Regions from separate parts of the Bradyrhizobium sp. Bra78 genome, predicted to be linked through region 3. Evidence: predicted binding sites of a transcription regulator. Region 3 holds the regulator's gene; each other region holds the start of a gene.
What was found. Region 3 encodes LexA, which represses DNA repair genes until DNA is damaged. Its sites were predicted from a motif close to TGTTCNNNNTGTGTTCNG; they were not measured.

Region 1 (7,181 bases), on a different contig from region 3:
AGAACCTGGTCGTACTGCCGGTGCTGTTCGAGGGCCAGGTCAAGGCGGTGATCGAGCTCGCCTCGCTGACCTCGTTCACGACCTCGCAGATGACATTCCTGGAGCAGCTCACGGACTCGATCGGCATCGTGCTCAACTCGATCGAGGCGACGATGCAGACCGAAGGCCTGCTCAAGCAGTCGCAGCAGCTCGCCGGCGAGCTCCAGACCCAGCAGCGCGAATTGCAGCAGACCAACGACCAGCTCGAACAAAAGGCGCAGCAGCTCGCCGAGCGCAACGTCGAGGTCGAGCGCAAGAACCAGGAGATCGAGCAGGCCCGCCGCGCGCTGGAGGAAAAGGCGACCGAGCTTGCGCTTACCTCGAAGTACAAGTCCGAATTCCTCGCCAATATGAGCCACGAGCTGCGCACGCCGCTGAACTCGATCCTGATCCTGGGACAGCAGCTCACCGACAATCCGGACGGCAACCTCACTGGCAAGCAGGTCGAATTCGCCCGCACCATCCACGGCGCCGGCACCGACCTGCTCAATCTCATCAGCGACATTCTCGATCTCTCCAAGATCGAGTCCGGCACGGTGACGGTCGACGCCGAGGAAATCCTGACCGCGAACCTGCTCGAGACCGTCGGGCGACCGTTCCGTCACGAGGCGGAAAACCGCAATTTGTCGTTCAAGATCGACGTCGATCCGAATCTCGCGCGCAGCATCGTCACCGACTCCAAGCGCCTGCAGCAGGTTTTGAAGAACCTGCTCTCTAACGCCTTCAAGTTCACCGCCGAAGGCGAAGTGCGCCTGACGGTCGCCGGCGCGGTCGGCGGCTGGGGGACGGATCACCCGGTGCTGAACTCGGCACCGGCCGTGATCGCGTTCGAAGTGTCCGACACCGGCATCGGCATTCCCCTTGAGAAGCAGAAGCTGATCTTCGAGGCGTTCCAGCAAGCGGATGCCGGCACCAGCCGCAAATATGGCGGCACCGGCCTCGGCCTTGCGATCAGCCGCGAGCTCGCAAGCCTGCTCGGCGGCGAAATCCACCTGCGCAGCTCGCCGGGCAAGGGGTCGTGCTTCACGCTCTATCTGCCGCTGAAATACTCCGGCCCGACGCTCGCGCCGCGCGCCGCACCTTCGTCTCAATACAGCCAGCCGCCGGCGCTGCAGCCCACCATGCCCGAACAGCAACGCGTCATCGAGCAGCTTTCCGACGACCGGCTCAACCTCGAACCCGGCGACAGCATCCTCCTGATCGTCGAGGACGACCCGCATTACGCGCGCGTTCTGGTCGACCTCGCGCGCGACAAGGGCTTCAAGGTCCTGGTCGCCGCCCGCGGCGCGGAGGCGCTGGAGCTTGCGAAGCAGTATCAGCCGAGAGCGGTCTCGCTCGACGTGTTCCTGCCCGACATGCTCGGCTGGACCGTGCTGAGCCAGCTCAAGCACAATCCGCTGACCCGCCACATCCCCGTGCAGATCATCACGCTCGACGAGGACCGCCAGCATGCGCTGGCGCGCGGGGCCTTCTCCTTCGTCAACAAGCCGACGACGACCGAGGGCGTCTCGGCCGCGCTGACGCAGATCAAGGAATATGCGCGACCGCGGCGCAAGCGGCTGCTTATCGTCGAGGACAACGAGGCCGAGCAGCTCTCGATCCGCGAACTGCTGCATCACGACGACATCGAGATCGTGACGACCGGCACCGGCGCCGACGCACTCTCGATGCTGCGCGAGTCGCCTTGTGATTGCGTCGTGCTCGACCTGCGGCTGCCCGACATGAGCGGCTTCGATGTACTGGACCAGATTCGCAACGACGACGCGCTGTCGAACGTTCCGGTCGTGGTCTTCACCGGCCGCGAGCTGTCGGCCGAGGAAGATGCGGAACTCCACACCATGGCGCGCAGCATCGTGGTAAAGGGTGTGGAATCTCCGGAGCGCCTGCTCGACGAGACCGCGTTGTTCCTGCACCGCGTGATCACGGAACTTCCCGTCGAGAAGCAGCGCATGCTGGAGAAGCTGAACAGTTCCGACGAAGACCTGATCGGCAGGACCGCGCTGCTCGTCGACGACGATGCCCGCAACATCTTCGCGCTGTCGAGCGTGCTGGAACGGCGTGGCATGAAGGTGCTGACGGCCACGACCGGCAGCGAGGCGGTGACCCTAGTCGAATCCAATCCGGAAATCGCCATCGTGCTGATGGACATCATGATGCCGCAGATGGATGGCTACCAGACCATCGGCGTCATCCGTGAAAATCCGGCCTTCGCCCGCCTTCCGATCATCGCGCTGACCGCCAAGGCGATGAAGGGCGACCGCGAGAAATGCCTGGAGGCCGGCGCGTCCGACTACCTCGCCAAACCCGTCAACACCGATCAATTGCTGCTTGCGATCCGCATGTGGCTGCACCGTTGAGTTTGGATCTGCGAATGGACCACGAAAAGGTCAACATCCTCCTCGTCGACGACCAGCCGGCCAAGCTGCTCGCCTACGAGGTGATCCTGAAGGAGCTCGGCGAGAACCTCGTGGTCGCCTCGTCGGGCCGCGAGGCGCTGGAGTTACTGCTCAAGACCGAGATCGCGGTGATTCTTGTCGACGTCTGCATGCCCGAGCTCGACGGCTTCGAGCTCGCCGCGATGATCCGCGAGCATCCGCGCTTCCAGAAGACGGCGATGATCTTCATCTCGGCGATTCAGGTCAGCGACATCGACCGGTTGCGCGGCTATGAAATGGGCGCGGTCGATTACGTGCCGGTGCCTGTCGTGCCGGAGGTGCTGCGCGCCAAGGTCAAGGTGTTTGCCGAGCTCTATCGCAAGACGCGCGAACTCGAGCGGCTGAACCAGGATCTCGAGGACCGCGTGCGTGCGCGCACCGCCGAGCTGGAGAATTCCACCGCGAAGCTGCGCGAGAGCGAAGAGCGGCGCAGCATGGCGATCGCCGCAGGCAAGATGGGGTCCTGGGACTGGGACTGGATCACCGGCGACTGGATGTGGGACGAGGGGCAATATCGTATCTTTGGTGTCGGCCCCGACAGCTTCGAGGTCAACCCGGCCAACGTTCAGGCACTGCTGCATCCCGACGACGTCGATCAGCTGCGCAAGGCGATCGCCGAATTCAACAAGGGCACGCGCGCCTACGAAACGGAGTTCCGCATTGTGCGGCCGGATGGCGACGTGCGCTGGTGTGTCGGCACGGCGGCCGCCACGGTCGACGACAGCGGTAGGGTCGTGCGCGTCAGCGGCGTGACGGTCGACATCACCGAACGCAAGCGCGCCGAGGAGCGGCAGAACCTGCTGGCACGCGAAGTCGATCATCGGGCCAAGAATGCGCTGGCGCTCGCGCAATCGATCGTGCGCCTCACCCGCGCCGACGAGGTCAAGGCCTATGTCAGCGCCGTCGAGGGACGCATCAATGCGCTGGCGCGCGTGCATACGATCCTGTCGCTGTCGAGCTGGCAGGGCGCCGAACTCTCGAAGCTGATCGACGAGGAGCTTGCGCCCTATTCCCTCGGCGGACAGATCAAATTGGCAGGTCCCGAAGTTCAGTTGCTGCCGGCGACCGCGCAGACGCTGGCGCTGGCGCTGCATGAGCTTTTCACCAATTCGGCGAAGTATGGCGCGCTCTCGACGCGGTCGGGACGCCTCGGGATCGGCTGGCAGGTCGAGGACGAGCTGCTCACGCTGACCTGGGAGGAATCCGGCGGCCCGCTGGTCGGGATTCCGAAATCCCGCGGCTTCGGTACGCGGAGCCTGCTTGCGAGCGTCGAGTCCCAGCTCGGCGGGCAGGCGCAATTCGATTGGCGCGCCGAAGGCCTGTTGTGCCGCCTGGAGGTGCCGTTGACACGCAAGACTGCCGCGACAACCGCACCCGGCAAATTCGAAGCCGCAGGCTCCGCCGAATTGCAGCGCGCATCCGGTTAGCCGGACGCCGCACTCGTCATGCGCTGCGCCGTCCGCCGGTCGCGCGCGACGCGCCCTTCGAGCCAGGCTTCTGTCCGGGCGAGATCGCGCAGCGCATGTGCATAGCGGCGAGCCGCGCTGCGCTCGGCTCCGCGCGGCAGCTTGCGTGCCTTGCGAAGGATGTCCGCAGCGGCGTTTCGATAGGCCAGCGAGCGGTAAAGAAAGACTACCTTGCCCATATCGGATGTTCCCGTGTTGTGGCGTTCATCCTCGCAGGCCCGGCATGAACGTCGGATGAAGCGGGCAATGACAATTCCTCCATCCGGTCCTCCATCCGGATGGAACCAGCGGATATCGTCTGCGTTCGTATGCCAGATCGGGATGCAGTTCCCATGCGCGCGAAAAAGTCGTCGGACCTGATCTCTCCCACCGGGCTCATCAAGCTGATGACACATGCGCTGATGGGGGCAGCGCTCGGCCTTGTTTTCGGCCTCGCGCTCATTCTCTCCAATCCGGCCGTCGCCAACCTGCTGAGTCATGGCGGAACCCAGGCCGTCGTAGTGTTCGCCCTCACCCTGGTGACGACGTTCGCGATCGGCGCGACGCTCACCGGCGCCGTATTCATCCTCGTAGAGGACAAGCAATCTTGAAGCACGCGTGAGGGGCGAAATTCTCTTTGTCCGGAACTCCCGCGCCGAATGGCGGTTGGCTGCCTGCGTCAATTTAACTCAGGGAGTTCCCGCGCATGAAGTCGACCAAGCTCGCCCTCGCAATGATGTTGGCAACCGGCCTCGCCGCGGCGCCGTTCGCAGTGCAGGCCAAATCGCACAAGGCGAAACATGGATCCTCGATGTCATCGTCGTCGCAGACCACGGGCGCCAACACGAAATCCAGCGGTGCTGCCAATCCCTCGAGCCAAGGCAATGTCGGCCCGGGCACCAATCAGGCCGGCAGTGTGAACACGCCGAGCAGCTCGAAATAAGTGGATTCGCAACCGAGAAGGCCCCGCCACGGCGGGGCTTTCTTGTCACCGTGAAGCACGGCGTTCCTGTCGGCATCCGACATCGATGATCGCCACGCGAATCGAGCGCGCGCACGCTTTTGCTGCGTCGGATGTCAGGGAGCGTCCGAAGAACATGCCTTGACGAGGTGTTCGAGCCTGGCCCGCTTGCGCGCGATCAACAATTGGGCCGCAGCATCGTCGAGCGCCTCGCGCCGCAACTGCCGGATCGCGGAGCCCAGTTCGAGAATTTCGGCGCGTAATTTCAGAATCCGGTAGGCGTCCGGGTCTTCCTCCACCGCGCGCTCCCAAAATTCTCAGCGGCGCGCGATCACGCGCAGGGGGTTGCCTGATGTCTTCGCGGAACGAACGCGTACCCTGTCGCGGACATTCGGCAGGACATCGCCGCCACCTGCAGCCTTCCATTCGCCAATCAGCAGGTTGATTTTCCGGCGCAGATCCATCTGCGCCGAGGCCTTCTCTGCGCAGTCGCGATCGCGGTCGACCAGCTCGCGCACGGACGCCTCGACATCGGCCATCTCTAGCCTCAAGGCGCTAATTTTGCGTCGAATTTCATTAATTCTGTTGTCCATGGCTTGTTAGAACAAAATAAGAACATATAGTCAAGCCACGATTTCAGGACGGAGACGCGACATGCAGGTTCAGGGTAAATACGACGCCAGGGCTTTCCTCGCCGAGCAGATGACCAGGGCGCAGGGCCTCAGGCTGAAACGGCTGAGCGAGGAGGCGTATCAACCCGCGCAATATGCGCGGGGTCTGTCCTTCGGCGAGGCGGCACGGCGCATCCAGGTGCTGGAAGCCGAGATCGAATTGGCGAATTCCTTCTAGGCTGCATCGCGCATCCGGAACGCTGCCTGCCCGGTTTCGGAACCATGCCATTCCCGGATGGTTCTCCTCGGCCAAAGGGAGAACAATGCATGGCGCGCAAGGCAAAGAAACGCCGCTACTCACGTAGCTCCGGCAGCGATGTCGAAAGCGAGATGCGACGCTACAAGAAGGGCACCGCAAAGAGCGGGCCCGGCGGTCGTGGCGGACGCGTGAAGAACCGCAAGCAGGCGATCGCGATCGGACTGTCGAAGGCGCGCAAGAAAGGCAAGAAGGCCCCGAAGAAGGCCTCGAAGCAGAAGACTGCCAGGAAAACTGCCAAGAAGACATCCAATAAGACTTCGAAGAATACTTCGAAGCCGAAGCGCAAATCCTCCAAACGGTCGCGCTGACTCTGTCAGATCATGCTGCCAGGCATGAAGCAGCGGATCGCAATGCCGAACGCGGTTTTCACCGGCCACACCATTGTGCGGCCGGCCCGGTTCGGCTCGGTGATCACGGCTTCGTCCGGTACCTCCACCCACTCGCCGTCGAGCCGCACGCGATAGTGCCCGTTGTGCGATTCCCAGTCGGGATCGGCGACGGCAAATCCATCCGCGTCCGAGCAGCACGGACCGAGATGGCTGCGCAGGCTGTCGAACCACGGCTTGAGGGGTGAGTCCGCGTAGCGGCCGTCGTCACGCCCGAGCGCGTTTCCGCCCCACAGCACGAACGGCGCCACGAGCAGCGCACTCCTCAGCGAGACCTTCAATCGATCCATGTCGGCACCGATCAAATGCGAACCACCGGCCGGCTCCACGAGGCGGCGGGAGGTTCCACGCTTTGCAACCGCTCGGCGGCTTCGTTGCCGCCGAGTCCTTGCACCATCTCGAAACTGTGGTGTGCGAACACGGCTTTTTCGGACGAACCGGGTCATCATCGCTGCCGTTAACGAGAATGTTATCTGCGGGCGCCCGGTCATCCTGAAGGCGAACGAGAGAAAGGCGGCCCGAGGGCCGCCTTTTTGATTTGCGCCGATCGAAATTCGACTTACGCGAGCGGCACCGCGACGAACCGGGTCGCCTCCGCGCTCCTCACCTGCAGCAGCACGCTGCGCTTGCCGGATGATTTCGCCTGCGCCAGCTCCGAGCGGACATCACCGATATTGGCGACGGCCTTGCCGCCGACATTGAGGATGACGTCGCCGGTCTGGATGCCGCGCTGCGCGGCCGGCCCTTCCGGATCGACTTCGGTGACGACCACGCCTTTCTGACCGGCGCCCTGCACGTCGCCGGCCGGAGCCAGACTGAGCCCGAGGCGCGGCGTGCCGGCGCCTGGCTGCGTCTTGCCGTCATCGGCCTTGCCGCTTCCCTGGGCCTGCCGATCGTTCGGCAACTCGCCGAGCGCGAGCGTCACCGTCTTGCTTCCGCCGTTGTGGAGGACATCGAGCTTCACGGACGTGCCCGGCACCAGGCC
Region 2 (7,181 bases), on a different contig from region 3:
AGTCCCAGCACGAGCGCGAAATTGGCGCGCACGCGGGAATCGGCGGGATTGCGCTCATGCGCGCGGCGCATGGTTTCCTCGGCCCGTGGCAGATTGTTCTGGAGCATGTAGGACAGTCCGAGATTGGACAGGACCTGCGGCTCGTCGGGCACGATCTTCAAGGCGGTCGCATAATATTGCTGCGCCTCGTCGTTGCGGCCGAGCTGATCGAGCGCAGCGCCTTGCGCCGACAGGATGCGCCAGTCGGGATCCTCGGGCGTATGCGCGCGGCTCAGCACATCGAACGCCTGCTGGAAATTGCCGCTGTCGGCGAGCGCGCGGCCATAGCCGGCGAGCAGCGCCTTGTTGCTGGAATGGGCGAGCACGGCCTGCTCCAGCACCGCGACCGCCTGCGCACGCTGTCCGGTTGCGCGCAGGGCCTTGCCGTATTCGAGCGCGGTGTTGGGGTCGCCGGGCCTCGCGCGATAGCGCTCGCGCAATGCGTCCATGTCCGGCTTCATGTCCGGCCTGGCGTCGGCCCTGTCGGCGGTTTCCGACTTGCCGCCGAGCGCGCCGGTGATGTCCTCGATGCCAGTGGTCTGGCAACCGCCGAGGGCAAGGATCAGAAGCGCGGAAAACAGATATCTCGCCGTAGGACAGGCAACGGACAAACGCTTGGACATACTCTGATCACTCGGCGACTGATCAGAGATGCTTACCGATTAACGCTAAAGTCCGGTTAAGGCCGCGGCCTTTACGAGCCTAGTCGGTGAATTCGGCACCGAATTCGCAGCCGATGCGCCAGCGCAGGCGGCACTGGCGGGAATAGTCCGGCGCGAAGATGATGGTGAATTGCGGCGGCACTTCCAGAAACTCGGCCACCACTTTCACGCCACCATCCGAAATATCCGTGATCGTGCAGTCCCGCGGCAGCGAGCCCGCGCCAAAATGGATCTTGGCAAGCCGCGTACACACTCGTCGTTCGCTTCTCCGGCGATTTGCAAGCATTTGAATTGTTCACCCGTTAGACCACGGCCCATCCCGCACCCCAAGGAGTAGCGGACATTCGTTGGGATGTGCTGAGTGGGGTCGTTCGCATTCGAGACGTAGTGTCTCCACCGCGTTTACGATGGGTTAGGGCTTTAGGGCCTCCAAACCTGTTCCCGTATTGTTCTTGCGGACACTCCCGCGCTCTGCTACCCTCGATTGTGCAAGAGGGCAGGCTGGTTCGGGCATGGTTCAGCGGGTTTCCACCGTCGCTTTTGAGGGGATCGAGGCCCGTGCGGTCGACGTGCAGGTGCAGGTCGCACCGGGCTTGCCGGCCTTCGCCATCGTCGGCCTGCCGGACAAGGCGGTGTCCGAGGCCCGCGAGCGCGTCCGCTCGGCGCTGATCGCCTCGGGGCTGGCGCTGCCGGCCCGGCGGATCACCGTCAATCTGGCGCCGGCCGATCTGCCCAAGGAAGGCAGCCATTACGACCTGCCGATCGCGCTCGGGCTGATGGCGGCAATTGGCGCGATCCCGCCGGACGCGCTGACCGGCTTCACCGTTCTGGGCGAGCTCGGCCTCGACGGATCGATCGCGCCGGTGGCCGGCGTTCTTCCCGCCGCGATCGGCGCCAATGTGCGCGAGGAGGGGCTGATCTGCCCGGCATGCTGCGGCTCGGAAGCGGCGTGGGCGAGCCCGGACATCCAGATCGTCGCTGCAAGCTCACTCATCCAGATCGCCAACCATTTCAAGGGCACGCAAGTGCTGTCGCGGCCTGTTCCGAAGGTGCACGAAGCCGCGGCCTCGCCGCTCGACCTGCGCGACATCAAGGGCCAGGAGAGCGCCAAGCGCGCATTGGAGATCGCGGCCGCCGGCGGACATCATCTGCTGATGATCGGCGCGCCCGGCGCCGGCAAATCGATGCTGGCGGCGCGGCTGCCCTCGATCCTGCCGCCGCTGTCGCCGGGCGAGCTGCTCGAGGTCTCGATGATCGCCTCCGTTGCCGGCGAGATCGAAGGCGGCGCGCTGACGGCACGGCGTCCGTTCCGCTCGCCGCATCATTCCGCCAGCATGGCCGCGCTCACCGGCGGCGGCATGCGCGCAAGGCCCGGCGAGATCTCGCTCGCGCATCAGGGCGTGCTGTTCCTCGACGAGCTGCCCGAGTTCGACCCGCGCGTGCTGGATTCGCTGCGCCAGCCGCTGGAGAACGGCGAGGTCTCGGTGTCGCGCGCCAATCACCGCGTCACCTACCCTGCCCGCTTCATGCTCGTCGCCGCGATGAATCCCTGTCGCTGCGGCAATGCGTTCGAGCCCGGCTATGCCTGCAAGCGCGGCCGCATCGACCGCTGCACCGGCGATTACCAGGCGCGCATCTCGGGGCCGCTGATGGATCGCATCGACCTGCGCATCGAGGTTCCCGCCGTCACCGCAGCCGATCTGATCCTGCCGCCGCCGGCCGAAGGCTCGGCCGAAGTCGCCGCGCGCGTCGCGGCGGCGCGCGACATCCAGATCGCGCGTTATGCGGATGCGGGCCTGCCGCGTGTTCGCACCAATGCGGAAGCACCGGCCTCCGTGCTGGAACAGATCGCCAAGCCGGACGCACAGGGCCAGAAGCTGCTGCGCGATGCCGCCGAGACCATGCGGCTGTCGGCGCGCGGCTATCACCGCGTGCTGCGGGTGGCGCGCACGCTCGCCGACCTCGACGGCAGCGAGAAGATCGGCCGGCTGCATCTGGCCGAGGCGCTGTCCTACCGCGCACTCGCGGAGGATGTGCGCCAGATGGCCTGAAGGCCGCGCGCGTCAACCCGGCGGTAACGAGTTTCCTTTACGCTCTGCAAACCATAAGGCCCATCAGTTCCCGTACAGGGCCCGGCGAGTAGCGTGTCATGTTGCGTTTCAAGGTCCTGGCCTCGGTCATTCCCCTGTTGGCGGCCGTAGTGTTCGCACGCAGTGAGACCGGATCGGTCTCGCATCCCTGCATCGCCCTGGGCGAAACTTCGGTCGAGCTGACGTCGCTGTTCTGGACCGCCGGCATGCATGTCGCCTTCACCGAAGACCCCGCGCGGGCCACGGTGCGGGTCCAGATCACCGACGATGCGGACGCGGCGGACTTCGCCGTCGTCGACGACGGGCCCGGTTCGGAATCGGAGTCCTGCCAGGCCAATCCTTCGACCCGCCTCATCTCGATTGCCGCGCAGCCCGTCGACGGCGGCCAGGTGATCTATCTCTCCACCGAGGGACCGGCGGATTACCGCATCTATGTGCGCTCGAAGACGTTCTCGCAGCGCGAGGCCGCGGCCCTGATCGTCGGTGCTCGCGGCGGCCACCGCCCTCTCCCGCTGCAGGCCGCCTCGCTCTGACGCATTAACACCTCGTCAACCCTGTTTGGAGGCAGCGGCGAAGCCTCAAACTGTTCGCAAGGTCGAGGCGACATCGTCGCAGGCGGCGGTGGCGGAATTTCGCAAAAGAGTCGGGGTCGGTGGCGATGGGTCGGACGTTCCGGATCAAGGTGCGCATGCGCCGCTTCAGGCGGCAGCATCCCCGCATAGCCTTCGCGATTCGCTCCTTCATGATCTTCTCGGCGACGTTCGGCGGCGCCTATGGTTTCGTCTCCGGCAGCCGGTCCGAGAATTCCGGCTATGATCCCAACACCTTTGCGATCGGCGCGAGCTTCCTGTTCGCGCTCGCCTGCCTCGGCCTTGCCACGCTCAGCATGCGGCTGCGCTTCGTCAACAAGCGGATGCGCTCGCTCGCCGCTCACAACGAGGCGCTGATCGACCGCAATTGGGAACTGAAGGAAGCCGAAGAGCGCGCGCGCAGCCTGTTCGAGCAGCAGGGCGATTTGATCGTGCTGCGCGATCGTCAGGGCCGCATCACCTTTGCCAACGACGCCTATTGCGCACTCGCGGGGCAGGCGCGCGGCGCGCTGGTCGGCACGCGCTTCGACTTCGACGTGCTGGAGCAGGGCGACAGCGCCCGCGAGAGCAACGGCACGCGTATTCACGACCAGAAGATCACAACCCCGCTCGGCGCGCGCTGGATCGCCTGGCGCGAAGGCTATGTCCGGCTCGACGCCGGCCAGCCCGCCGAATTGCAGAGCGTCGGACGCGACGTCACCGACCGCACCGAGACCGAGCGCGCGCTGTCCGACGCGCGCGACCAGGCCGACGCCGCCAACCGCGCCAAATCGCGCTTCCTGGCGATGGCGTCGCACGAGATCCGCACCCCGCTCAACGGCATCATCGGCATGGGCGGGCTCCTGCTCGACACCACGCTGACGCCGGAGCAGGCGACCTACGCCAGGGCCGTGAAGACCTCCGGCGAAGCGCTGATGGCGCTGATCGAGGAGTTGCTCGACTATTCCAAGATCGAAGCCGGCAAGCTCGATCTCGAGCAGCGTCCCTTCGCGCTCTCCGCCCTGATCGAGGAAATCACCGAGCTGCTCGCGCCCCGCGCACAGGCCAAGAAGCTGGAGATCGCCGCCTATGTCGACGAGCGCCTGCCGCTCGAGGTGGTCGGCGATGCCGCGCGGCTGCGCCAGGTGCTGCTCAACCTCGCCGGCAATGCCATCAAGTTCACCGCGAGCGGCGGCGTCGCGCTGATCGTCGAACCCGGTATCTGGCCGAACGAGATCTGCTTTCTGGTGCGCGACACCGGCATCGGCATTGCGCCGGAGGCGCAGTCGCGCATCTTCCGCGAATTCGAACAGGCCGACGAGCGCGTCGCGCGCACCTATGGCGGCACGGGGCTCGGGCTTGCCATCAGCGAGCGGATCGTCAAGCGCATGGGCGGTCGCATCACGCTCACGAGCGAGCCGGGCAAGGGCGCGACCTTCGAGGTCGCGGTGCCGCTGGCGTCATCGCAGATCGGCGCGGAACAGACGGCGTTCCCAAGTCCCGACCTCACGGGCAAGTCGATCCTGCTGATTGCCGACGGCATCGAGGCCTCGCTGATCGCGCGGCGGCTGGAGCGCTGGGGTGGCCAGACCTGCATGGTGGCGGACGCAGCGGTGGCCGAAGCGCTGCTGCCGGAGCGCTCGTGGCATTCGGTGCTGATCGACCGTGCGCTCGGCGCTGCCATCGCCGACCGCCTCGGCGAGGCCGCCCGGGCGCATGCGATGCAACGCCTCGTGCTGCTGACGTCGGGCTCGCGTCACGAGAAAATTTCGCCGGCCTTCACCGGCTTCCTGGTGAAGCCGCTGCGCGCGGCCTCGCTGGCCGCACGCCTCGCGCTGACGCCGGAGGTCGCCTCGCCCGATCTGGCGCCGGAGCCACCGGCCCAATCCACCGGCGCGGCACCGGCGAAGGGCTTTTCGGTCCTCGTCGCCGAGGACAACGAGATCAACGCGCTGTTGATGCGCTCGCTGCTGACGAAACTCGGCCACCGCGTCGTCATCGCCGTCCATGGCGAGGACGCGCTGGAATCCTGGCTTGCGGCATCATCGGCCGGCACGCCCTATGATCTGGTCCTGATGGACATCCAGATGCCGCAGCTCGACGGCATCGAGGCGACAAAACGCATCCGCACGCATGAGGCAGCCAAGGGTGGCCCCCACACGCCGATCCTGGCGCTCACCGCCAATACGCTGGTGGAGGATCGCTACGCCTGCTTCGAGGCGGGCATGAACGGATTCCTGATCAAGCCGCTCGATCGCGAGAAGCTGGAGGAGGCGCTGGCCGGGCTGGCGGCGTCGCGGCAGATCGCGGTGTAGAAAGGGTGTCCGCCGTCATTGCGGGGAGCCCTTGCGACGAAGCAAGCCAGACTGCCACCACGGAAAGATTCTGCATTGCCTCGCTGCGCTCGCAGTGACGATGTGGTGGCAGGCGCGAATCTCGTACGGTCGGCAAAGCGTGGCGTGCGCACCATTCACGTTCGACAATGCGGATGGATGGTGGGCACGGCGCTTCGCGCCTTTGCCCACCCTGCGACACCGAGCTCTACAGTCGTCGCAGCGCCACGCTCGCCACCGTGTGATCCGCGCCCTTCTTCAGGATCAGTGTCGCGCGGGGGCGGGTCGGCAGGATGTTGTCCTCGAGATTGGCGAGGTTGGTGCGCTCCCAGATCGCGATCGCGGTGGCGGTGGCTTCCTCGTCGGACAACAGCGCATAGCGGTTGAAGTAGGATTTTGGATTGGTGAACGCGGTGTCGCGCAGCGACAGGAAACGCCTGATGTACCACTGCCGCAGCGCGGCCTCTTCGGCGTCGATATAGACCGAGAAATCGAAGAAGTCGGAGACCACGGGCACGGCCTTGCCGTCACGCGGCAGCTTGCCGGTCTGCAGCACGTTGACGCCCTCGACGATCAGGATGTCGGGCTGGTCGATCTCGGCCCACTGGTTCGGTACGATGTCGTAGGTCAGATGCGAATAGACCGGCGCCCGCACGTGGCGGCGGCCGGCCTTGATGTCGGAGAGGAAGCTGAGCAGCAGCGGCAGGTCGTAGCTCTCGGGAAAACCCTTCTTCTGCATGATGCCCTGCCGTTCGAGCACGGCATTGGGATACAGGAAGCCGTCGGTGGTGATCAGCTCGACCTTGGGACGCGGCGACCAGCGCGCCAGCAATGCCTGGAGCACGCGTGCCGTGGTGGATTTTCCGACCGCGACCGACCCGGCAACGCCGATGATGTAGGGCATCTTGCGGTCGCGGATGTTGAGGAACTGGCGCTCCGCGTAATACAGGCGCTGCATCGCATCGACATAGATCGACAACAGGCGCGACAGCGGCAGGTAGATGTCCTCGACCTCCTGCAGGTCGAGGCGATCGTGCAGCGAGCGCAGCCGGTCGAACTCGCCGGGCTCCAGCGTCATCGGCGTGTCGTCGCGCAGTCGCGACCACTGCTCGCGCGTGTAGACACGGTACGGATTATACTGCTGCTCGGGTGCGCGGATATCCATGACGCGACTCTCCACCTCGGCTAGTTGCCGCCCTTGCGCGACGCCTTTTCTTCCAACCCAGACATATTGGTCCGCTTGTCCAGTGCGGCCTCGACCTCCTCCAGCTTTACGCCGCGGGCCTTGAGCAACACAAGGAAATGGTACAGCAGGTCGGCGCCTTCAGCGATCAGATGATCGCGATCGTTTTCGACTGCTGCGATGACGGTTTCGACTGCTTCCTCACCGAACTTCTTGGCGCAATGTTCGGCGCCCTTGTCCAGGAGCTTGCGGGTGTACGAGGCCTCGCCGCCGGCCGCCGCCCGGGCGTCGATGGTCTGGGCCAG
Region 3 (7,181 bases):
CGCTGTACTTTGCCGCAGATCATGAGCCGGTGCTCTGGGTCGTCGCTGCGACGGCGGTCGCGCTCACGATCGCGGCGGTCCTGTTGCGGCGGAGCCGGCTGTTTGCGGCCGCAATCATGATCGCGGCGGTCGCGGCCGGCTTCGCCGCCGCGACCTGGAAGACGGCGCGCATCGCCCACACCTTATTGGCAAAACCGCTCTATTCGGTGTCGTTGTCGGGCTTCGTCGAGGCCCGCGACATCCGCGAGCGCACCGACCGTTTCGTTCTGCGGGTCACCGCGATGGAGGTACCGCGCAGTGACGTCAAGCTCGAGCGCGTGCGCCTGTCGGTCCGCAAGGGGACCGCGCCCGAGGTCGGCAGCTTCGTGCAATTGAAGGCGCGGCTGTTGCCGCCGCTTTCGCCGCTCCGCCCCGGCAGCTACGATTTCTCCCGCGACATGTTCTTCCAGGGCATCGGCGCCTCCGGCTTCGTGATGGGCGCGATCGCAGCTTCAGTGCCGCCGGATGCCGGTGGTTTGCGGCTGCGCTACGCGGCCTTGATGCAGGGCCTGCGCGATGCGATCGACGCACGCATTCGTGCGACGCTCGACGGCGACAATCGCGCGATCGCGACCGCGCTGCTCACGGGCCGGCGCGATGCGATCACCACCCCCGTCAACGATGCGATGTTCATTTCGGGGCTGGGCCATGTGCTCTCGATCTCCGGCTATCACATGGCCGTCGTCGCCGGCGTGGTCTTCTTTGCGGTCCGTGCGCTGCTCGCTCTGATCCCGGGACTGGCGGCCGGCTTCGCCATCAAGAAATGGTCGGCGGCCGCGGCGCTGGTTGCGGCCGCGTTCTACCTGCTGCTGTCTGGTGCGGAGGTGGCCACGCAAAGATCGTTCTTCATGACCGCGGTGGTGCTGATCGCGGTGATGGTCGATCGCCGCGCCATCACCTTCCGTACGCTGGCCGTGGCCGCGCTGATCGTGCTGGCGGTCGCGCCGGAAGCGCTGGTGCATCCGAGTTTTCAGATGTCGTTCGCGGCAACGCTCGGGCTGGTGGCGCTGGTGCAGATCGGCATGCCGAACTTGTTTGCCTCGCCCGACCATTCGGCGACCGCGCGCGTTGCGATGTGGGGCGGCCGCGAGATCGCGATGCTGTTCCTGGCCTCGCTGATCGCGGGGCTCGCGACCACGCCCTATGCCGCCTTCCACTTCCACCGCGTCACGCCGTTCGGCGTGCTCGCCAATCTCGGCGCGATGCCGGTCGTCTCGGCGCTGGTGATGCCGGCGGGGCTGTTGGGCCTGCTTGCGGCGCCGTTCGGGCTCGACAGCGTGTGCTGGTGGCTGATGGGAATCGGCATCGACTGGATGATCGCGGTCTCGCGCTGGGTCGCCGCATTACCGGGCGCGGTCGGCCGCATCCCGGCCTTCGGCATCGCGCCGCTGATCGCGGCCAGCCTCGGGATCATCGTGATGGGCCTGCTGCGCACGCCGCTGCGTTGGTCCGGCGCGCTGGTGTTGCTGGCCGCGATTGCCTGGGGGCTGGCCGCGCGCCAGCCCGACATCCTGATTGCCGGCGACGGTGCGAGTGTCGCGGTGCGGGGCAGGGACGGGCAACTGCATCTGATCCGGGCCAGCAAGGACGGCTTTCTGCTCAAGGAATGGCTGGCTGCCGACGCCGATCCGCGCGATGGCGGTCATGCCTCGCTGGCCGACGGCGTGTCCTGCGACGAGTCCGGCTGCGTGACGCCGCTCGGCGACGGGCGGTTGGTCGCGCTGGCACTGCGCATCGACGCGTTGGCGGACGATTGCAGCCGGGCCGCGCTTGTGGTGACGGCGCGTCCCGTGCCGCCCGATTGCGCCGCGATGGTGGTCGATCGGCAGCGGCTCGCGAGCCAGGGCGCGCTGGCCCTGACGCAGCGGGGGGACGGCTTTGCGGTTCAGGCGGTGAGGGCGCGAGGTGCGAGCCGCCCCTGGTTGCCGGCCGGCGCCGGCGAAGGTGATTTCGACGGCAGTCTTGCGCCGAAGACGGCTGCGCCCCGCAACCGCGACGCAACGCCGGCGGAGACCGACTTGCAGGCCGACGATTGAACCGATCGGGCAGGGCATGATCCGGAAAAGTGCGAAGCGGTTTTCCGAAAAGGTCATGCTCAAACAAGAACGCTAAAGCGCGATGATGATTCATCGCAATCTCATCGCGCTTTAGAGGTACCAGGCCAGCACGGCTTCGAGCGTGCTGTTGCCGATGACCGGCAAGGCCACCATCCGGCTCAGTCCGGATGCGCAGGCCTCAGAGCCGGCGGCCGAGCCGTCATGCGCGAGCTCGTCGTTGAGCGCGGGCATGCCGGTGGCCCAGGCGCCACCGATGCTGCCTTCGCCCCTGGCGATGGATTTTCCTGCATAGAGCGCGGCGAGGTCGGTCTGCGCACTGCAATCGCCGGCGCGAAAGAACAGCGCCGAGCGGGTCTCGTTCGGAACCCATATCTCGAAGCGTCGCGCGATCGGCGTGGCTTGCGCGGAGAGGAATGTCAGTACCCAGGTATGGTCTACGCCGGTCCGATAGGGAACGCCGACGCCCAGATTGATCCCGACCTTGGCCGCGTCCTCCCAGCGCAGGAAGCTCTTCGCATCGTGCAGGTCCTTGATGATCAGCGGCAGCCCCGCCTTCCAGGTCCGCCCGGGCAGGCCGAAACCGCGCGGAAATTTGGTGTGGCGGGAGTTGAATTCGAACATGTCGGCGGTGCCGTAGTAGCCGTCGACGAGCCCCATCTCGTGGGAGACGTCAGGGTCGTTGTGCCAGAGCTCGATCGCGCCGACATGGGCCTCTTCCTCACCGCAGAACAGCACCATGACGGCCTGGAGGAATTCGCCGGCGAACACGGGCACCGCCACCCCACAGGTGAGGCCGGCTGCGAGGGCCTGATCGGTACGCTTGAAATAGGAGTTGGCGAATTTGGTGAGGATCACGGGGTGGCCGGAGGCCCAAGCCTTGCCGGGAAGGCCCTCGTCATATCCGAAATGCAAGCCTTCGCTGACGGCCTTGAACGCGGACAGCCCTTCGCCGTAGAGGCCGCCACCGAACTCCAGCCGCATGCGCGTCCGGTCCGGCACCCAGAGTTCAACGACGCGAATGAAGGTTTTCATCGAGCATGTCCGCCGTCTCAAGCCTTGACAGCATCGGTCATTTGGCTGTGTGGCGGACGTTCAAAATTCAGGCAGGGCGGCTCAAACTTCGTGCGGCGGGAAAAGCGCAACGGCTTGGTCGATCCGATCGGATTTCGCGGGGCGCAAGCCATACCGTCTCGCCGGCCACGGCCGGCGATGGCAATTCGATCCTGGCCTCCGACCTTGCGGCCGGAAGCGGCTGTGTTCAGCCGATCGGCAGCCGGGTAATCGTCGGCTGTCTGTCGGCAGTGATCTGCGGCTTGTGCTCGCGTTCGCCGGCCGGCTGCTGCGTCACCGGCAGTTGCAGCACGGTTGCGTGCTGGCCTTCAACGAGCTGCGTTACCAGCACGTATTTACCGTCGGGGAATTCGATCGCGTCATGATGGCGATCGGGAATGTGCGGATCGATCTTGCCGAACTTCCCGACGCGGGAATTGATGGTGCGCGTCCAGATCCAGCGATTGTCGTAGCGGACGTTGTCGGCAAAGGCGAGCTCCGTTCCCGGCAGCAGGCAGACGGCAACTGTCGGATCGGCTGCGGACGCAAAGCCGCGCGTGGAGGTGCCGCGGAAGGTTGTCGTGACGATCGTCTCGCCGACTTCGGCGGGGCGCGACGCGACGGCATGCAGGCTGTAGTCACACATCGGGTGCTCCTCTTGCGAAGACAGCGACCCGCGTCTCTTATCGAGGCGCAGGCCTCTATCAGAGTTCAAGCACGCAACGGTCTGCTTGGTTGTAGGCAAATCTGCGGCTGGGATCCGCAGGCCACGATCACATTAACTTTCCCGAATCCAATAGGAACAAAGCCTCTTCCCGTGCATTCTGCAGGCGCGTGTCAGCGCCCTGAGGGGGCCGACCATCCCGAATAATGCCAGCTCGGTTGCGACGGCAGGCGATTGCATTGCGGCCGGCGCGGGCTCGTTCGCTAACCGCCACCTTTGCAGACAGGGCGAGGCGGTTGTGCGGCGGCTTGCGACGCTGATACTGCGATCAGCGCCGCCGCGACTGTGCTCAAGACGATCTGGCGCATGGCTGTTTCCTCGAGCTGCTGAGGCCGCGAAGCGGTGCTGCTTCATGCGGCGTGCCGAGGATGAAGCGCCGGAGGAGGGGCCGGATAATCTGCGCGAAACCAGAAAGACTACCCAGCGGGAGCGGACAATCGTCCGCTCCAATCGTCGATGGCGATCGTTGCTCATGCGAGCGCGGATGCGCCGGATACTTTCCGGTATCAGTATTTCCGGTACAGGCCGATCAGCTTGCCCTGAATCTTCACCCTGTTGGGCGGCAGGATGCGCACCTCATAGGCCGCGTTGGCGGGCTCGAGCGCGATCGAGGCGCCGCGACGGCGGAAGCGCTTGAGCGTCGCTTCCTCGTCGTCGATCAGCGCCACCACGATGTCGCCGGTATCGGCACTCTCGTTGCGCTGGATCAGCGCCATGTCGCCGTCGAGGATGCCGGCCTCGACCATGGAATCGCCGCGCACTTCGAGCGCGTAATGCTCGCCCGAGCCGAGCATGTCAGGCGGTACGCTGATGGTATGGCTGCGGGTTTGCAACGCCTCGATCGGCGTGCCGGCCGCGATGCGGCCCATTACCGGCACGGCAACGGGGCGTTCGCCCTCGTCGGCAGACAGGCTTGAGCTCGCGCGGACCTTGCCGAGGTTGCCCTCGATGACGCTCGGCGTGAAGCCGCGGCGGCTGCCGGCGGCCGCCTGGAGCTCGGGCAGCTTGATGACTTCGATCGCGCGGGCGCGGTTGGGGAGGCGACGGATGAACCCGCGCTCCTCGAGCGCCGTGATCAGGCGGTGGATGCCCGACTTCGAGCGCAAGTCGAGCGCATCCTTCATCTCGTCGAAAGAAGGCGGCACGCCGCTTTCCTTCAGACGTTCACTGATGAACCGCAGAAGCTCGTATTGTTTGCGCGTTAACATCTCGACCTAAGTCCCCCGGTTGATGTCGTTCGATTCCGAGACGCTGAATTCAGCAATATGCCGCGACATGCTCGAAACAAATCATGAACGGACACTATATGTTCGATACATGTTCCGCAACTGCTTAATTTACCGTGAACAGAGCAAAGTTCGCGGAACGCGCATTGGCGGGACGCTCAGACGGGGAGCCGCAACACTTCGCAAGGCGAGCCCGTCTCGGCTTTCGGCGCGAACGGTGCGCGCACGAGAAGTGCCTGTGCCGCAGCGAGATTCGCAAGCAACGAAGAATCTTGATGGCTGACGGGAAGGGCGACGAGCGTGCCGTCGTCGCGCTGCTCCAGACGTGCGCGCAGATAGTCCTCGCGCTGGTCGTTGGCGCCGACGTCGCGGCCGAGCACGGCGCGCTCGCGGTGATGATGAATTGCGGCCCGGCCCGACAACGCGCGAATCAGCGGCACCATGAACAGGAAGGCGCACACATAGGACGACACGGGATTGCCGGGCAGGCCGATCACAGCCATCGCGCCGAGCCGTCCATGCATCATCGGCTTGCCTGGCCGCATCGCGATCTTCCAGAAGGCCATCGCGACGGCTTCGTCCCTCAGCGCCTGCTGGACCAGATCGTGGTCGCCGACCGATGCGCCGCCGGTAGTGATGAGGACGTCTGCGCCGCTCGCGCGCGCGCGGCGGATGCCGGCGGTGGTGGCCTCCAGCGCGTCGGCGGCAATACCGAGGTCGACGGTTTCGGCCCCCTCGCTGCGAGCCAGCGCATGCAGGGCATAGCCGTTGGAATAGACGATCTGGCCGTGACCGGGCGTGGTGCCCGGCATCACCAGCTCGTCGCCGGTGGCGAGGATTGCGATCTTCGGACGGCGGCTGACGGCGAGGTGGGGGTGATTCATCCCGGCGGCGAGCGCGAGGTCGCGCTCGGTGAGCTGGCTGCCCTTGCGCAGGAGCACGTCGCCCTCGCGGAAATCGACGCCCGCGGGGCGGATGTGCCGGCCGGAGATCGCGGCTTCCTTGATCGTGATGCGCTTGCCGTCAGCGACGGTGTCCTCCTGGATCACCACGGCATCCGCGCCATCGGGAACGACGCCGCCGGTGAAGATCCGCACGGCCTCGCCGGCGCCGACCGATCCTGCGAACGGCCGGCCCGCGGCGACCTCGCCGATCACGGCGAGGGTCGAACCGATCGTTGCGGCATCGGCCGCGCGCACCGCGTATCCGTCCATCGCCGACATTGCCTGCGGCGGCTGCGTGCGCCGCGCGACGACGTCGCGCGTGAGCACGCGATGGTAGGCGTTGTCGAGGGAAACCGTCTCCTCCGGCAGCGGATCCGCACCCGCCAGCACCGCGGCAAGCGCGTCAGAAACCGGCATCAGGGCCACGGCGAAAACTCCTGCTCGGCGCGTTCGGGCGAATGTTCCGCCAGTCTTCTAGCCGAGCGCGGGCGCAGAGGCAAAACAGCTGAGCGGGCGTAACTCAGCTCGCTGCTCACACTGCACTTGAGGGCGAGATCAGGCCCGTCGCGGCATGGTCCCGAGAACGAGACAGATCGGCAGAAGCGTGGCCATGGCAAGGACGATCATGGCGAGCGCCACGGCCAGCATCGGTCAGCTCCTCGCCTGTCCATCCGGACTGCCGTCCAGTGTGACGTCGGGAGCTTTTGGACCTTGATCCTTGTCGGGCAGCGGATCGGCCTGAGATTTCAGGTCGGCGGCCTTGCTGATCAATTTTGCGGAGAGGTCAGAATCCGAGGTGGTTCTGGCGAATTTCATCAGCAGGGAGGCCTGCTTCGTGAGGTAGGTTTTGCCCAACACGTCGATCAATCCGATGTAGAATTCCCAACGGACTAATGAGTCCCGAGACGGGCATTCGTTCCCGGAACTCTGTACAAAAATGCACAAAGTCTTTTGGTTCCTCGCCGTTAGGCGAAATAGGTCCCGAAACGGTCAGATTCCCAGCGCCGTGAGGGCATTTCCAACGTCGCGGGGGGAGGTCACATGGACCGCCGTCAAGCCGCGGGCTCGCGCCCCCTCGACATTCTCGGCGAGGTCATCAAAGAACACGATGCGCCCGGCGGGTACGCCGATCGCGGAGACG

Region 1: the regulator LexA is predicted to act here: its motif matches at 5,481-5,498, upstream of OC450_RS06060 (DUF3072 domain-containing protein).
Region 2: the regulator LexA is predicted to act here: its motif matches at 1,138-1,155, upstream of OC450_RS20895 (YifB family Mg chelatase-like AAA ATPase).

Annotation. Positions count from the first base shown of each region.
Region 1 is NZ_JALJRE010000002.1:449,960-457,140, reverse strand. It holds gene OC450_RS06095 (HAMP domain-containing protein) at 1-2,396, shown strand, start outside; gene OC450_RS06090 (HWE histidine kinase domain-containing protein) at 2,411-3,901, shown strand; gene OC450_RS06085 (hypothetical protein) at 3,898-4,119, opposite strand; gene OC450_RS06080 (hypothetical protein) at 4,273-4,530, shown strand; gene OC450_RS06075 (hypothetical protein) at 4,626-4,862, shown strand; gene OC450_RS06070 (hypothetical protein) at 4,997-5,179, opposite strand; gene OC450_RS06065 (hypothetical protein) at 5,198-5,419, opposite strand; gene OC450_RS06060 (DUF3072 domain-containing protein) at 5,535-5,729, shown strand; gene OC450_RS06055 (DUF6496 domain-containing protein) at 5,819-6,118, shown strand; gene OC450_RS06050 (hypothetical protein) at 6,124-6,486, opposite strand; gene OC450_RS06045 (Do family serine endopeptidase) at 6,756-7,181, opposite strand, start outside.
Region 2 is NZ_JALJRE010000009.1:128,271-135,451, reverse strand. It holds gene OC450_RS20905 (tetratricopeptide repeat protein) at 1-662, opposite strand, end outside; gene OC450_RS20900 (PilZ domain-containing protein) at 742-987, opposite strand; gene OC450_RS20895 (YifB family Mg chelatase-like AAA ATPase) at 1,214-2,752, shown strand; gene OC450_RS20890 (hypothetical protein) at 2,851-3,324, shown strand; gene OC450_RS20885 (PAS domain-containing hybrid sensor histidine kinase/response regulator) at 3,450-5,675, shown strand; gene coaA (type I pantothenate kinase) at 5,902-6,858, opposite strand; gene OC450_RS20875 (phosphoribosyl-ATP diphosphatase) at 6,879-7,181, opposite strand, start outside.
Region 3 is NZ_JALJRE010000010.1:245,642-252,822, forward strand. It holds gene OC450_RS22930 (ComEC/Rec2 family competence protein) at 1-2,075, shown strand, start outside; gene OC450_RS22935 (GAF domain-containing protein) at 2,187-3,128, opposite strand; gene OC450_RS22940 (hypothetical protein) at 3,355-3,792, opposite strand; gene lexA (transcriptional repressor LexA) at 4,377-5,078, opposite strand; gene glp (gephyrin-like molybdotransferase Glp) at 5,255-6,466, opposite strand; gene OC450_RS22955 (hypothetical protein) at 6,692-6,898, opposite strand; gene OC450_RS22960 (HAD-IA family hydrolase) at 7,031-7,181, opposite strand, start outside.